4 regions of the Salicola sp. AFF1 genome follow, and region 1 is predicted to be linked to each of the others. Evidence: predicted binding sites of a transcription regulator. Region 1 holds the regulator's gene; each other region holds the start of a gene.

Region 1 (4,183 bases):
CTTCCAGTACATGCAGGGCCGTGCTTTTGCCGGAGCCCGAGCGGCCGCTTACGATGGTCAGTTTCACAGGCCGATCTCCCGCCGTGTGGGTAAGGGCGACGTTACTGGGACGCTTTTTCGCTGGCGACGATCAGGTCGTACAGTTCCTGCGAGTCCTGGCACTGGCGCAGGCGCCGGCACAGGCTGCGGTCATTGAACTTCTCGGCCAGCTGGCTGAGCAGTTCCAGGTGCTCACTGGTGGCATTCTGCGGCACCAGGAGCACGAACAGCAGGTCCACCGGTTCACTGTCGATGGCATCAAAGTTGATGGGGGCGTCCAGCGTCAGTAGCGCGCCTACTACGCGCTTACAGTCTTCCAGCCGGCAGTGCGGGATGGCGATGCCTTGCCCGATGCCGGTGCTGCCAAGACGCTCCCGTGCAACCAGATTATTGAAGATCTGGTTTTCCTCAAGCTCCGGGTAGTGCTGGGCTACTCTCTCGGCAATGGTCTCGAGGATGCGCTTCTTGCTGGTCCCCGGAACGCCACAGAGGGCCAGCTCCGGGGCAAGAATGGATTCGATGGACAGTGATGAATGGACCATGGATACCGCTTGGGATCAGCGGGTGGCCGCACCGTGCTGGCGTTCCACCTGCTTTTCCTTGTGTTTGAGAATTTGCCGGTCAAGCTTGTCCACAAGCTGATCGATCGCCGCGTACATATCGTCGTGCTGGGCCTTGGCGTTGATGTCGCCCCCGGTAACGTGGAGCGTGGCTTCGGCGGTCTGCCTTTGCTTGACCACCGACAGCGTCACCTGGGTGTTGCTGATCTGGTCCGTATGCCGTTCAAGTTTTTCCATCTTGCTCCGGACATAGTCCTTCAGGGCTTCTGTCAGCTCGATGTGGTGACCTGAAATGTTGAGTTGCATAGTCCGCTCCTGTTGTCGCTTAGGCCCGGCCACCGGAAGGTGGCCATCATACAGGCGTCAGGCCCTCTAGACGAGACGTTTGCGCTCGTTTGAGGGCGGGATGTGCATCGCCTCGCGGTATTTGGCAACCGTTCGGCGCGCCACATTGATGCCCTGGTCACTGAGTATAGTCGCTATGCGGTTGTCACTCAGCGGTTTCCGGCTTTCCTCCTCGTTGATGAGCTTGCGGATCATGGCGCGGATGGCGGTGGATGAGCATTCGCCGCCTTCGTCCGTGCTCACGTGACTGGAGAAGAAATACTTGAGCTCGTAAATGCCCCTGGGGGTATGCATGTACTTCTGGGTGGTGACACGGGAAATGGTGGACTCATGCATGTCCACAGCCTGGGCGATCTCGGAGAGGATCAGCGGCTTCATCGCTTCCTCGCCTTCCTCGAAGAACTTCTGTTGATGATCGACGATCTGGGAGGCGACTTTCAACAGCGTCTCGTTACGGCTCTGAAGACTTTTGATGAACCACTTCGCTTCCTGGAGCTGATCCTTCAGGTAGGTGTTGTCGGCGCTGGCATCGGACTGGCGGATGAGCGACGCATACAGGTTGTTCACCTGGAGCCGGGGGGCGATTTCCGGATTGAGTTCAATTTTCCAGCGTCCTTCCTGGCGGGAGACGATGACGTCCGGGACCACGTACTCCGTTTCGTCCTCACCGATGGCATCACCGGGGCGCGGGTTAAGGCTCTGGATCAGGCCCAGAACCTCCTTGAGTTGCGCTTCGCTGAGACGGCTGCGGCGCATGAGCTGGCGGTAGTCCCGGTTGCCGAGCAGCTGAATGTAATGGCTGACGACCAGCCGTGCCTGCTTGAGCCAGGGGGTGTCCGGGGGCAGCTGGTTGAGCTGGATCAGCAGGCATTCCCGCAGGTCCCGCGCGGCAACGCCGGGCGGATCAAAGTGCTGGATGCGGTGCAGGACCGCCTCGACTTCGTCCATTTCCAGCGGGTCTTCGTCGTCCGCCGCACTGAGCCCCTGGTGGATTTCTTCCAGGCCCTGGGTCAGATAGCCGGCGTTGTCGGTGGCATCAACCAGAGCATGGGCGATGACCCGGTCGCGCTCGGACATGGGAGTGAGGTTGAGTTGCCAGAGCAGGTGATCCTGAAGGGTTTCGCCGCGGCTGTTGCGGCTCTCGAAATCCATTTCGCTGCCATCGTCTTCGGGGCGTGAGGCAGCGGGAGTGGCGGGAGCGCTCTGGTAGACGTCATCCCAGGCGGTATCCACGGGCAGGTTGTCGGGGATCTCGCTGTTGTCCTGCCAGTTCTCGTTCTCCGAGCTGCTGGCGTCGGTATTGCTGGTACTCGGCTCCTCTCCCCCTTCGCCGGTGGTTTCAGCGCTTTCATGGTCGCCGTCGCCGCTGTCCGCTGCCTGATCGGCCTCAGTATCGGTGTCGGTATCCGTCTCCGCCTCGGCTTCCTCGGCGGTTTCAAGCATGGGGTTGGATTCCAGCTGTTGCTGGATTTCCTGCTGCAGGTCGAGAGTGGAGAGCTGGAGTAACCGTATTGCCTGCTGCAGCTGGGGCGTCATGGTGAGCTGTTGGCCCATCTTCAACTGCAGGGACGCTTTCATGACCATCGACTGCTTTCCCGTTCCCGATTGTCCAGCATTTAGAAACCTTAATGGGTCCTCCAGAGGACCGGCAGGGATTTTGCTTACCCCTTCTGGATCGAGTGTACAGGCGAACTGGGCAGGGCGACAACGGTTCCAGAGTGCACGTGTTACAGACGGAACTCGTCGCCCAGGTAGACTTCCTTGACCTGCTGGTTGGCAAGGATGTCCTCGGCGGTGCCGGAGGCGATGATGTGGCCTTCGCTGACGATGTAGGCGGTCTCACAGATGTCGAGCGTTTCGCGCACATTGTGGTCGGTGATCAGCACCCCAATGCCGCGGTCACGTACCTGGCGCACGATCTGCTTGATGTCGCTGACCGAGATCGGATCCACGCCAGCAAAGGGCTCATCCAGCAGGATGAAAGCCGGTTCCACGGCCAGGGCGCGGGCGATTTCGGCGCGTCGGCGCTCCCCGCCGGATAGGCTCATCCCAAGGCTGTTGCGGATGTGGCTGATGTGGAATTCACGTAACAGCGCTTCCATGCGCTCTTGCCGTTGTGCCTTCGTAAGGTCGCTGCGTGTTTGCAGGATGGCCATGAGGTTCTCCGCCACCGTCAGGCGCCGGAAGACCGAAGCCTCCTGGGGCAGATAGCCGATGCCTGCCCGGGCCCGGCCGTGCATGGGCAGGTGGGTGATGTCGCGGTTGTCGATCCGGATGCGGCCCCGGTCGTGGGGGACCAGGCCCACAATCATGTAGAAGCAGGTGGTCTTGCCGGCCCCGTTGGGCCCCAGAAGCCCCGCAATCTGGCCACTCTGGATGGCAAGGGAGACGTCCATCACCACTGGGTGGCGGCGGTAGCTCTTGGCCAGGTTCAGGGCTTCCAGTGTCGCCATGGGGGTGCTCAGTTACTGCCGTTGTTGTCAGGGGAATCGCGGTCCGGCTGGATGGTCATCTCCACCCGGTCCTGGTCGTCGTCTTCCGAGCTGGAGGCGGTTACGATGCGTTCGCCCACGTCGTACACGATCCGGTTGCCCCGGAACCGGTCACCCTGCTGGCGGATCAGGGCTTCTCGCTCGAAGATGATGCGTTCTTCCTTGGCTTCATAGATGATCGTCTTGCCTTCGGCATAGACCGCTGGGGCCTGTTCCGTTTGCGGCTGCTTATAGGTGGCGGGGTTGCCGGTGGCTTCCATGCGGCTGAGGTTCTGGCTGTTACCCCGGTAGAGTATGACCTTGTCCGCGGTCAAAAGCGCTTCGCCCTGGCTTACGCGTACATTACCCGAATAGGTGGCGGTTCCCTGCTGGTCATCCAGCCGGGCATTGTCGGATGCCACCTTGATGGGGTTGTCCGAGTCCAGATTGAAGGCGTGCGCAGGGAGTATAAGGCCGGCCGTTAGCAGGCCTGCCAGGAGCCGCCAGGCTTGTCGGGCGCGTGCCGGGTTGGTCATGAGCGGGCTATCTCCCCTGTAGGTCAGCGGTTGAATAAGCGGGTGCTGACGTCATTTTCAAGCCTGAAGGCGCGGTCGTTGATCCAGCCGGTCATGCCGACGGCCTGGGTCACGCTGCTGCGGTCGATCAGGGTCACCGGAGCGTCAGTCTGCACAATCCGTCGGTTGTTATCCAGCGTCATGCGTTCGCTGAGGATAAGCACATCGCCGCGTTCGGCGCTGCGGTGGCGGG
Region 2 (4,183 bases), on a different contig from region 1:
TGAACAGGGAGTAGGCAGTAGTGGTGCCCTTAACCATGGAGATGATGGCGCCGTTGTGACGGTGCTCGGCCATGCCACCTTTAACCGGGCCCCAGTGGTCGAACACATGGGTCAGGAGGCCGGAGCCCTGGGTCAGGGTCAGGAACTGGGAGCGGAAGCCGATCAGCCCACGCGCTGGCATGATGAAATCAATGCGCACGCGGCCACGCCCGTCGGGAACCATGTTCTGCATCTCGGCCCGACGGTTACCCATTTCTTCCATCAGCGAGCCCTGATGCTGCTCCTCGATGTCCACAACCACCTGCTCGTAAGGCTCTTCGGTGGTGCCGTTGTTATTACGCTGCACCACTTCCGGGCGGGAAACGCCCAGCTCGAAGCCTTCACGACGCATGTTCTCGATCAACACCGACAGGTGGAGCTCACCGCGCCCGGAGACGCTGAATTTCTCGGCCGCGTCACCCTGCTCCACACGCAGGGCCACGTTGTGCAGAAGCTCCTGTTCGAGGCGCTCCTTGATCTGGCGGCTGGTCACGTACTTGCCGTCGAGACCGGCGAAGGGTGAGTCATTCACCTGGAAGGTCATGCTCACCGTGGGCTCATCCACCGTCAGCGGCGTCATGGCCTCCGGTGCTTCGCGACTGCAGATCGTATCCGAGATCCGCAGGTTGTTGATGCCGGAGATGCAAACGATGTCGCCGGCGTTAGCCTCGTCCACATTCACGCGGTTGAGGCCGAGGAAGCCTTTAACTTCCAGCAGCTTGGCGTTGCGCTGCTCGCCTTCGCGGTTGACCACCGTCACCTGCTGGCCAGGCCGCATCTGGCCGCCCTTGATCCGGCCAACACCCAGAACGCCCACATAGGGGTCGTAGTCCAGGGACGACACCTGCATCTGCAGCGAGGCATCCGGATCCACGGTCGGGGCCGGCACCTGGTTGACGATCATCTTGAACAGCGACTCCATGTCATCTTCAAGCGCATCCGGATCCTCGCCGGCGATACCATTGAGCGCGGACGCATAGACAACCGGGAAGTCCAGCTGGTCTTCTGTGGCACCAAGGGCGTCGAACAGGTCAAAAACCTCGTTGATGACCCAGTCCGGGCGAGCGCCCTCGCGGTCAACCTTGTTGACAACGACAATGGGATCAAGCCCCTGGGCAAAAGCCTTCTGGGTGACGAACCGGGTCTGGGGCATCGGGCCATCCACGGCGTCGACCAGCAGCAGGACTGAATCGACCATCGACATGACGCGCTCCACCTCGCCACCGAAGTCGGCGTGGCCGGGCGTATCCACGATATTGATGCGGTATTCGCCCCAATTGATCGCGGTGTTCTTGGAGAGGATGGTGATGCCCCGCTCCTTCTCCTGGTCATCCGAGTCCATGATGCGGTCGGTATCCGTAGACTTGCGATCCAGGGTCCCGGATTGCTGCAGCAGCTGGTCGACCAGCGTGGTTTTGCCGTGGTCAACGTGTGCAATGATGGCGATGTTGCGAATGTTCTCAATCACGAAAAGGGCCTCTGAATCACTGGTATTTCGAATGAAGGGCGGTGAAAATGAGGGTCGGTTGGGGATTCATCCCGAACCAGAGGCGCGGATTGTACAGCAACTGACAGCTTTATTCCATGAGCGAAAGAGTGTCAGGCTGTCTGATTCAGGTTCCAGGTGCACCGGGGTCAATCGCACCATAAAAGGTCATTCTCAGCCACAACGCACCAAAACTGTGCATTACGGCACCCCTGAAGCGCACCATTATGAGACCAATTGCCTGTTCTGCGGCCAATAAAGGGCACCACTCGTAATTGGCAAAGCTTTTGCTTAAGGGTGATCAGGCAACTGAAACGGCCCCACTTCGGTGCGCAGGGCCAGAGCCGCGAGCACTCTGCTCTACTCAAATGAACCATAGATGGAGTTCTGACATGTCCAACAACACGATGAAGCTGATCCAGGAACACGACATCAAGTGGGTCGACCTGCGATTCACTGACAGCCGTGGCAAGGAAATGCACGTGACCATGCCCGCCAAAGAGGTGGATGATGACTTCTTCACGGATGGCGCCACCTTTGATGGCTCATCCATCAATGGCTGGAAGGGGATCAATGAATCCGACATGATCCTGATGCCCGACGACAACGCGGTCACTCTGGATCCGTTCGCGGAAGAGCCCACGCTCAACCTCACCTGCGACATCGTTGAGCCGGCCACCATGCAAGGGTATGAGCGTGACCCGCGCTCCGTGGCTCGCCGCACCGAGGACTACATGAAGTCGCTCGGCATCGCCGACGCCGCGCTGTTCGGCCCTGAACCCGAATTCTTCGTGTTCGATTCCGCCAAGTGGAAAGTGGACATGGACTCCGCCATGTACGAAATCCACTCCGAGGAAGCGGCCTGGGTTTCCGGCGAGGACTTTGACCGCAACAACACCGGTCACCGGCCCGGCGTCAAGGGCGGCTACTTCCCGGTACCGCCAGTGGACTCACTGCATGACCTGCGCGGCGCCATGTGCTCGGCACTCGAGTCCATGGGCCTGAACATTGAAGTCCACCACCACGAAGTGGGGACCGCTGGTCAGTGCGAGATTGGTGTTGCAGCCAATACGCTGACCCGCAAGGCGGACGAAGTCCAGATCCTGAAGTACGGCGTTCACAATGTGGCGCACGCCTTCGGCAAGACGGCAACCTTCATGCCCAAGCCAGTGGTGGGCGACAATGGCTCCGGCATGCACGTGAACATGTCTCTGGTGAAAGACGGCAAGAACATGTTCTCCGGCGACAGCTACGCGGGCCTGAGCGAGAGCGCCCTGTACTACATCGGCGGCATCATCAAGCACGCCAAGAGCATCAACGCCTTCACCAACGCTTCCACCAACTCCTACAAGCGTCTGGTTCCGGGCTTTGAGGCACCGGTTATGCTGGCGTACTCGGCGCGCAACCGCTCCGCCTCCATCCGGATTCCCTACACCAACAACCCCAAGGCACGCCGGGTTGAGGTGCGCTTCCCGGACCCGTCCGCCAACCCCTACCTCGCGTTCTCCGCGCTGGTGATGGCAGGCCTTGACGGCATCCAGAACAAGATCCACCCCGGTGAAGCCATGGACAAGGACCTCTACGACCTGCCGAAGGAAGAGGCACTGGAGATCCCGACCGTTGCGGAAACCTTCCAGGAAGCACTGGAAGCACTGGAAGCGGATCACGAATTCCTGACCCGTGGCGGCGTGTTCACCGAGGATATGATCCAGGGCTACATCGACCTTAAGCGTGAGGACGTGACCCGCTACAACATGACCACCCACCCGGTGGAATTCGACATGTACTACTCCGTATAAACACGGAACCAGTACCTGTTACAACCCGGCCCGGGGCAACCCGCGCCGGTTTTTTTGTTGCATTGGCCTACAGCTGGTTCAATAATCAAAGCACGACATCCACCCATTGGACCCCGGAGGCGTCTTGTCCCGATCAACCGCCCTTGTGCACACGCTGGCGCTCACACTCCTGCTGCCCCTGGGTAGCGCGGTGGCCGACGAGGTTTACCGGCACGTGGACGAAGACGGCAATGTCACCTATTCGGATGAGCCCATGAGTGACGACAGTGAAGCCATGGAACTGGAGCCCTTGCCGGAGGTGAGCCTGCCCAAGTGGGACAGGAGCCAGCGCCGCAAAAACCGTGAAGGGCAGGACAGCGAGCGCAAACAACAAGCAAGCTACCGCTCCGTGGAGATCACCCAGCCGGAGCACGACAGCGCCTTCTGGCGTGGTGGCGGACTGGTCGTGGTGCGCGTCCAGTCCCAGCCCTCACTGAAGCCCGGGCACCGCTATGCGCTGGAAGTTGATGGGGAGCGCGTCAAGCAGGGGCGCAGCCCCTCGTTCTCCGTGAAAAACATGCCGCGCGGGACTCATGAACTCGTAGCCCATGTGATCAACGCCAATGGCGAAACGGTCAGCTCCTCAGACGTCACGCGGTTCACTCTGCACCGCCCTTCCCAACAGAACTGAACCCCACTCACAGTCGCGCCTCAACCTGGCTCCCCTACTAGGCAGACGCCCAGGCTGTGCACTTATTTGGTGCGCACGGTTCCCCTGGCGCTTTATCATGGGTCATGATCGCAATACCACCTGCACCGATTCAGATCGCCGATCATAAAGCACTGATTGCAAAGGAATTCACAAGCGGAAAGAACACGC
Region 3 (4,183 bases), on a different contig from region 1:
GAAGGCCGCGAACAGGTTCTGCACCATGAAGGTGGTATAGGCGCCGATCATCAGGAGCTCGCCATGCGCCATATTGATCACCCGCATGAGCCCAAAGATGATCGCCAGGCCCAGCGCCGCCAATAAGAGGACGCTGCCCATGGAAAGCCCGTACACCAGGTCGCCGATAAAGCGGGCGATGCGCTGGCGCCTCTCTATCGCCGCAAGCGCGTCTTGCGCCGCCTCCCGTACGGCGGCACTGGGTTCCACTGGCTCTCCCTGGGCATCACGCGCGAGCAATGCGTTGAGCGCCGGCTTCATGCGCGCCGCCTGTACCTCAGCAATCACGTTAACGGCTTGCAGCCGGGTTTCCGGGTCGGACGCGTCCAGCTGCAGCTGCGCAATGGCAATATCCAGAAGCCGCAGCACCTCTGGATCCGATTCCGACTCCCGGACCTTTTTCAACGTATCCAGCATGTCCGGCCTGGGACGGTCCGCCATTTCCTCGGCACCGGCCCGGCGCTCCGCAACATCATCGGACAGCAGCTGTAACCGCCCGATCAGCGGCCGTATGCCACGGCGTATGGCATTGGTCAGCACGGGCTGGGACAGTTCCCGCTGCGCAACCGACACCCGCTCCCCGGTAATGGCGTTCCAGTACCGCTCGCCCTCCGGGGCCTCGATCAACACCCGCCCCTGAGCATCAAAATGCAGGCGCCGGTCACTGAGCGCTTTCAGCACCGGCAGCGTCTCTGGCGCCTTCAACGCAACCAGCGCATCGACGGCATCACTGACTGTCTGCCAGTCATCGGTCGCCAGCTGGCGGACGGCGGAAGCCGCTTTGCCTGATAGCCCCTCGGTCAGTACCTGCACCTGGCTTGGCTGCTGCGACGCTGGTTGTTCAGCATTGGCCTGTACGGTGACCATGGCCAGGGCCACCCAAACGCCCAGCAGCATCATATGTATCCCGTTCAATCCACGCATTGAACACTCCCGATCCCGGCGCCCGGCCTAATCACAGCCGGGCGCCCTGCTTTCGCTCGCGTTAGAATTCCAGGTTGTACCTGGGCGCCTTGCAGTCACCGCAAACCCACGGATAGGTCCAATCCGCCTTTTTGTCCTCACTGCCCTCGAGATACTTGCTCCAGGGCTGCGCGCGGATCGGCCCATCGGTCTCCCAAACGGTGGCAAACTGGCCATTCGGCTGGATCTCGCCAATCAACACCGGTTTATGGAGGTGGTGGTTCTCTTCATCCATGCAGATCTCATAGCCGGAAGGCGCATCCACGCACTGGCCGGGAACCGCCTGGCGCACGGCGTCCGGGTCGCTCGTTCCCGCCTCCATCACGGCCTGCGCCCACATGCGGATGCCAATATGCGTCGCCTCCATGGGGTCATTGGTCACGCGGTCGCTGCCACCCGGCAGGTCATTGGCTTCAACGTATTCCGCCCAACGCTGTGTGAACGCCTCATTCTCCGGCGAGTCCACGGACATGAAGTAGTTCCAGGCCGCCAGGTGACCGACCAGAGGGCCCGCATCCATTCCTCGCAGCTCCTCTTCGCCCACGGAGGTCGCCATCACCGGCACGTCCACCGAATCAACGCCCTGGTTTGCCAGCTCCTGATAGAAGGCAACATTGGAATCGCCGTTAATGGTATTGATGACCGCCGTGTCACCCCCTTTGGAAAACCGCTTGATGTCCGAGACAAGGCTTTGGAAGTCCGAGTGCTCAAAGGGAAAGTACTCCTCACGGATGGCGTCATCCTCGATCCCCTGGGCGTTGAGGTAGGCGCGCACGATGCGGTTCGTGGTGCGCGGGAACACATAGTCGGTGCCCACCAGGTAGAACTGGTCGGCACCGCCGCCGCGCTCGCTCATCAAGTAATCCACCGCCGGCAGCGTCTGCTGGTTCGGTGCCGCCCCGGTATAGAAGACATGGCGGTTGGACTCCTCGCCCTCATACTGCACGGGGTAGAACATCAAGCCGTTGAGCTCCTCCAGCACCGGAAGCACGGACTCGCGGGAAACCGACGTCCAGGCACCAAAAATCACGTCCACGTTGTCCCGCTCGATCAGCTCACGCGCCTGCTCGGCGTAGCGGGGCCAGTCCGAGGCCGGATCCTTCACCACCGGCTTGAGCTTACGGCCCAGGAGACCGCCCTGTTCGTTGATGTCCTCAACGGTCATCAGCGCAACGTCGCGCAGCGAGGTCTCGCTGATCGCCATGGTTCCGGACAGTGAATGGAGAATCCCCACCTTGATGGGGTCTTCCTCGGCTTGAAGCACGCCCGAGGCGAGCAGCCCGCCCAGGGCCAGACCGGCAAGACCGGCTTTTTTGATGGATCCACGCGTTTTCATTGCAATCTCCTTGTTCATCAGGATTGAAGCCTACGCACGGCCCCTGATGCAGGCACTGTTCCATGTACCCTGAAATTCCCCCTTTTTCAGCAACCTGACTTGTATACAAGCTTTTCAGAGCAGAATACCAACGATTGAATTGCACCATGCACCAGCATGACCAGAAACGGACACTGGCGGGTTGGATTCCGTAAATGATGACATAGTCGATTGTTTTATAGGCTTTTTTACAGCCTTCCAGCCAGACGCCAGGCCAATAATGGGGCTTGCACTATCCCGGAGCACAGCTCCCCAATTCAGGGCACACCAAGCCGTTACGGCGCCCTCACAAAAAGCGATGAATCACTTCAAAAAGCTGTTTTTATTCGGATTTCAGAAAAAATAGAACCGTGGCACACCCGTTGCTTGGGCGTTCTTGTATACAAGCAAGCAAGGGACCTCACACCATGGCCAATACCACAGTGGGATGGACCATCGCGGAGTGGCAGGACGCCTACCGCCGTGGCGAATCACCCAGGGCCCTTCTGGGGGCACTGCTCGACGCCCAGCACGCAACGGATCCAGCCTGGATCAGCCTGGCAACCCCGGAGCAGCTGGCCGCCCAGATTGACGCCACCTCTCCGGATCAGCCTTTGTACGGCGTTCCGTTTGCCATCAAGGACAACATTGACGCGCTGGGCTTCGAGACCACCGCCGCCTGCCCGGATTACCGCTATCAACCGGAAGCGGACGCGGAAGTGGTGCAGGCACTCAAGCACGCCGGCGCCATCCTGATCGGCAAGACCAACCTGGACCAGTTCGCAACGGGCCTGGTCGGCACGCGCTCCCCCTGGGGCGCCGTCCCCAACGCCTTCGATGACGCCACCATCGCCGGCGGTTCCAGCTCCGGTTCCGCTGCCGTGGTGGCCCGGGGGATCGTCCCGTTTGCACTGGGGACGGACACCGCCGGCTCCGGGCGTGTTCCGGCCGGGCTCAACAACATCGTCGGACTCAAGCCAACACGCGGGGCCATCAGCATCCGCGGCGTTGTCCCGGCCTGCCGGAGCCTGGATTGCGTCTCCATCTTTGCGCTGACCACTACCGACGCGGGCCTGATCCGTCACCACCTGGAGTCCGGCCCCAATACGGATCCCTTCGGTCGCTCCCCCGCACTGACCGCCGCGCCCGGCTGTGCCCTGCGGACCCCCGGCCCCATTCACCGCCTGGCCATCCCCTCAAACACGGAATGGCACGGCGACCAGCCGCAGAAAGCGGCCTGGGAAGAGGCCATCGGGCAGTGGCGGGCTCTGGGCTACGAGCTGATTGAAAAAGACTTCACGACGCTCTACGCCATGGCCGCACTCCTGTACGAGGGGCCCTGGATCGCCGAGCGCCATGCCGCCATCGGCGCCTTCATCAACGCCCACCCTGACAGTATCAATCCGGTGGTGCGCTCCATCATCCGCCGCGCGGAACCGTTCACCGCCACTGATGCCTTTAAGGGGCTGTACCGCCAGCAGGAGCTGCGCAGGTCCCTGGACCGGGAACTGAGCGACATCGACGCCCTGCTGGTGCCGACGACCCCCCGGATCCCCTCGATCGAGGCGGTCGCCGCCGATCCGGTGGGTCTCAATGCCCAGCTTGGCCGGTACACCAACTTCGTGAACCTGGCCGACCTGTGCGCGCTGGCGCTGCCGGGAGGATTCCGGGAGGACGGCCTCCCCTTCGGCATCACCCTGATCAGTGGCGCCTGGCGGGACCAGGACCTTCAGGCCCTGGGCGCGCAATGGCTCAACCACGCGCCCACGCCACTTGGCGCCACCCACTGTGAGCGCCCACCGGAAGCAGCGCCGGAGCCGGACGGGC
Region 4 (4,183 bases), on a different contig from region 1:
GTCGTACCCCATGAGGTAGAGCATGCAGAAGCCCACCGGGAACAGCAGTGCGCCCACCAGGAAGGACCCGGTCTGGACGGCGATGGTGATTGTGAAAATCACCGCCAGAGCCAGTGTGGCGCCCGCCATAAAGGCTCGTATCAATGTGTCGCGGGCGCCCATGTAAACCTTGGACTCGCCCGCATCTACAAGCTTGGTGACGAATTCATTGGGTTGAAGATAGGACATATTGGTTCTCCTTCAGGACGTTGGGATTGGATGGTCAGAAACTGGCATCGACCCAGAGCCAGGCCTTATCGGTATCCGAGGTCTGCTGGTTGCCATCCTCGCTGTGATGGAGCGCAGCCTTGGCGCCGAGGGTGTAGGTGGTGTTGGGTGACCAGGTGGCTACGATGCCGGTTTCGGAGCCGTAGTCCTGGCTGTCTTCATCACTGTCGAAGCGGTGATGGATCGCCTTGAGCGAAACGCCGCTGAGGCTCGTGGCCAGTGACGCATAGGTATCCCGCAGCCCTGTATCCGGTGTGCTCAGGAACTGATCCGTCCAGCCGTTCATGGCATGGAGGGTGGCCAGGGGGGTCTGGAAGGCCCGGTTGCCGTCGTCCGACCCCAGCAGTTCCTGCCCGATGGACGCTGTGACCCCGCCAGTACGGCCTCCGGCTTCAATGCGGTAGTAGGGCATGCTGAAACTGCCCGGATTATCGTCGTAATCCGACTGTTGGGCGTATTCCAGGGTGTAGAGGGCCGCAACGTCGTCGGTGAGCGTGCTCTCGCCGCTGAAGCGCAGCCCATGGCTACGGGTTGAGTCCGCCGGTGCGTTCTCGTAGGACAACAGGTAGGTGTAGGCGGTGACCGAGCCTGCCTCCCATCCCTCATAGCGCGCGTTGAGCACGCCCGTATCCATGGCTGCATTGCCGTTGGGGCTTGCGTCGGAGACGATGCGATTGGCGTTGTAGAGGTAGCCCCCGGTCAGGGTGGTGTCGGGCAGGGACTCATTCACCACGGTGAATCCGTCAAAGGTCTGCTCGTTCTGGCGCCAGCCCACGGTGCCGATGAACCGGTGATTATCCAGGAAGAACCGTTGCCGGCCGTAGGTCAGCCGCGTATCCGCCAGGCCGTCATACCGGAGGTAGGCCTGATTGATCTCGGTGCCCGTGGGATCAGCCACAACGGGTCGGTCACCAACACCGTTGAGGGTGCTGTTGTAGGTGGCTCCACCCAGGCGGGTGACGTGCTCGGCCTCCAGAAAGCCGGTCAGGTTACTGACCTTGCCAGTGCGATAACCGAGACGGGTGCGCAGCGTTGAGGCGCCGGCATCTTGCTCCATGCCCTCCTGGTCAACAGCTTCATAGCGATAGCGTGTATCCAGATTCGCTTCCCCGTTTTTGATGGCCTCCGTCAGTGGATCCATCGCCTGAGCCGGGGCGGTTGCCGCCAGTCCTGCCAGCAGTAGCGGTATTGACCGGAATGGGGATTGCTCGTCAGTGCGTGTCATGATGGCTCCGTTTGCTCTTTGGTCCGGTTATTTCCTGACAGGGGCCGTGGCCCCTGACTGTTACCAGCGCCTAAAGGGGAGAAACTTGCCATCCATCGTGATCACGACGCGGTCCCCTTTAGGATCTTCCACACGATCTACGTCCAGCTTGAAATCGATGGCGCTCATGATCCCGTCCCCGAATCGTTCGTGGACGATGTCTTTCACGCTCTCGCCGTAGATCATGCATGCCTCATAGAGGCGATAGATCAGTGGGTCTGTAGGGACCGCGTTGTCCCAATGCTTGTGGGGGCAGCTCTGCAGGGTCTGTGCCACCTTGTCATCCAGGTTCAGGGTCTGGCACAGCGCCTGGGCCTGTTCGGCCAGCATCGAGTTCATGCCGTAGCAGCACGAGGCGGTCCACACGGGCGACATGCCAATGGACTCGGCCAGCTGGTCCCAGCTGTAGCCCTGTTCGTTCTTGGCGTTGAGGATGGTTGCGGTCATTGTTTCATGGTTCATGACGATGCTTCTCCTGATTCAGCGTTGTGCACTTGAACGTTGCATGCCCCTCAACGGGGCGTTCCCCAAGGCACCCGGAACCATCGTTTCCGGGCAGTGCCTCATCCCCGTCGCAGTCATCGTGCCAATGCGTAAATCAAGACTTATAAGCTTTAAAATCAGATGCCTATGGTGATATTGAGGAGGCGCGGCGGCTACGCGGTTTCGTGTTTTACGACGTTTCGTAGGGAGGCATTACGAAACGTCGTGTCCTGGCTCAGTGTTTGAAGAAGTGAGGGGGAAGCACGAAAGGGGACGCTCATGAACGCCGTGATGACGCCGCACACAGAGGCGCAGTGGATTGAAGTGTTGCCGGATCCGGCGCTGTTGGTGGATCCAGTCCGGGACACCGTGGAGGCCGCCAATACGCACCTTGCCTCCATGCTCGGGCGCCCGATCACGGAGCTGGCCGAGGGTCGCGTGACCACGCTGTTTGGGGGGCAGACGCCCCAGCTGGTCACCCTTACTGATGAAGCCATGACCCGGGGCAAGGCGTGGAGTCGTGAGCTGAGCCTTTTGAACAGTGATGGGCAGATCATCCAGCTGGAAACCTCCCTGTCTGTCATGACGCTGACCAGTGAACCTCGGGTCCTGATGCTGCTGCGCGATCTGGACTTGCTTCGCGAGCGCCGCGAACGCCACGAGATCAACAGCTATCACCGGGGTGGTCTGTTGCATTGGAAGCGCGTGGAGAACCTGTTCCGCGAGATCGAGCGCGAAAACCAGCTGATCCTGGAAGCGGTGGGCGAGGGCATCTATGGGGTGGACGCCGAGGGGAGGGCCACCTTCATCAACTCCGCGGCTGAGCGCATGCTGGGATGTCACCGGGATGAGCTGCTCGGGCGGGTCATGCATACGGCCATCCATCACAGCCACTCGGATGGGAGTCCTTATCAGCGCGAGTGTTGTCCCATCTACCAGGCGTTCCGGGACGGCGCCGTGCACCGCGTCAGTGATGACTTCTTTTGGCGCCAGGACGGCTCCGGGTTTCCCGTGGAATACACCAGCACCCCCATCGTGGACAACGGCCAGTTGGTGGGCGCCGTGGTGGTTTTCCGCGACATAACCGACCACCGCCGAACCGAGCACAGTCTCAAGGAAGCGCTCGAGGAGGTGGAAAGCCTCAAGCACCGCCTGGAGATGGAAAATGCCTACCTTCAGGAAGAGATCAGCGCCTCGCACAACGCCCATGAGATTGTTGGGCGCAGCGAGGCGGTGACGTCCATGATACAGCGCATTGACCTGGTCGCGCCGACTGGTGCCAACGTGCTTGTGACCGGTGAGTCCGGTACCGGCAAGGAACTGATCGCGAGGGCCATTCACAATGCCAGTGACCGGTCCCAAAGACCCATGATCCGGGTGAACTGTGCGGCTATCCCGACGGAGCTGTTCGAGAGCGAGTTCTTTGGCCATGCCAAAGGCGCTTTCACGGGGGCGGTGAACGACCGGGGCGGGCGTTTTGAGCTCGCGGATGGCGGCACGCTGTTTCTGGATGAAGTGGGTGATATCCCCTTATCGCTTCAGGGCAAGCTGTTAAGGGTTCTGCAGGAGCAGACCTTCGAACGCATTGGGGAGACCCGCACACGCCATGTGGACGTTCGCGTGATCGCGGCGACAAACCGCAACCTCAAGGCCGAGGTTGAGTCGGGCCGGTTCCGGGAAGATCTCTATTTCCGCCTGAACGTTTTCCCGATTGAATCCGTTCCGTTGCGCAATCGCCCGGAAGATATTCCGCCCCTGGCGCAGCTTTTTCTGCGCAACGCATGCCGGAAGTTCCACCGCGAGCCACTGGAGCTCAGCCGCGCCAATGTGGAGACGCTCCAGCGCTACAGTTGGCCGGGGAACGTGCGTGAGCTGGAGAATGTGATCGAGCGGCAGGTGATTGTGACCCGGGGCCGCCGATTGCATTTCGACCTGCCGGCGGACCGGAACGCCAGCGAGATGCCCTCCGGGGTGGCGGGTAGCGACAATGGTGGCGCGCCACAGCGGCCCCTGACCGAAGCCGAGCAACGCCAGCGGGAGCGTGAGAACATGGTCAGCGCGCTGCGCCAGTGCCAGGGCAAGGTGTTTGGGCAAGGGGGTGCCGCTGAGTTGCTGAACGTGAAGCCGACGACACTGGCGTCCCGATTGAAGCGCCATGGTATTGAGGCA

Evidence for each region. Region 1 encodes sigma-54, which starts transcription at its own class of promoters, with help from an activator protein. Its sites were predicted from a motif close to TGGCACNNNNNTTGCTNT; they were not measured.
Region 2: the regulator sigma-54 is predicted to act here: its motif matches at 1,802-1,819, upstream of glnA (type I glutamate--ammonia ligase).
Region 3: the regulator sigma-54 is predicted to act here: its motif matches at 2,384-2,401, upstream of urtA (urea ABC transporter substrate-binding protein).
Region 4: the regulator sigma-54 is predicted to act here: its motif matches at 2,103-2,120, upstream of cynS (cyanase).

The regions. Positions count from the first base shown of each region.
Region 1 is NZ_JBXAYL010000004.1:120,926-125,108, forward strand. Features, by position in the region: gene rapZ (RNase adapter RapZ) at 1-67, opposite strand, end outside; gene ptsN (PTS IIA-like nitrogen regulatory protein PtsN) at 102-581, opposite strand; gene hpf (ribosome hibernation-promoting factor, HPF/YfiA family) at 597-905, opposite strand; gene AC1RQI_RS04110 (RNA polymerase factor sigma-54) at 972-2,522, opposite strand; gene lptB (LPS export ABC transporter ATP-binding protein) at 2,672-3,397, opposite strand; gene lptA (lipopolysaccharide transport periplasmic protein LptA) at 3,406-3,951, opposite strand; gene lptC (LPS export ABC transporter periplasmic protein LptC) at 3,975-4,183, opposite strand, start outside.
Region 2 is NZ_JBXAYL010000001.1:62,367-66,549, reverse strand. Features, by position in the region: gene typA (translational GTPase TypA) at 1-1,507, opposite strand, end outside; gene glnA (type I glutamate--ammonia ligase) at 1,918-3,324, shown strand; gene AC1RQI_RS00365 (DUF4124 domain-containing protein) at 3,449-3,994, shown strand.
Region 3 is NZ_JBXAYL010000010.1:5,874-10,056, reverse strand. Features, by position in the region: gene urtB (urea ABC transporter permease subunit UrtB) at 1-963, opposite strand, end outside; gene urtA (urea ABC transporter substrate-binding protein) at 1,025-2,338, opposite strand; gene atzF (allophanate hydrolase) at 2,785-4,183, shown strand, end outside.
Region 4 is NZ_JBXAYL010000018.1:6,301-10,483, forward strand. Features, by position in the region: gene AC1RQI_RS12185 (formate/nitrite transporter family protein) at 1-228, opposite strand, end outside; gene AC1RQI_RS12190 (alginate export family protein) at 263-1,492, opposite strand; gene cynS (cyanase) at 1,553-1,993, opposite strand; gene AC1RQI_RS12200 (sigma 54-interacting transcriptional regulator) at 2,294-4,183, shown strand, end outside.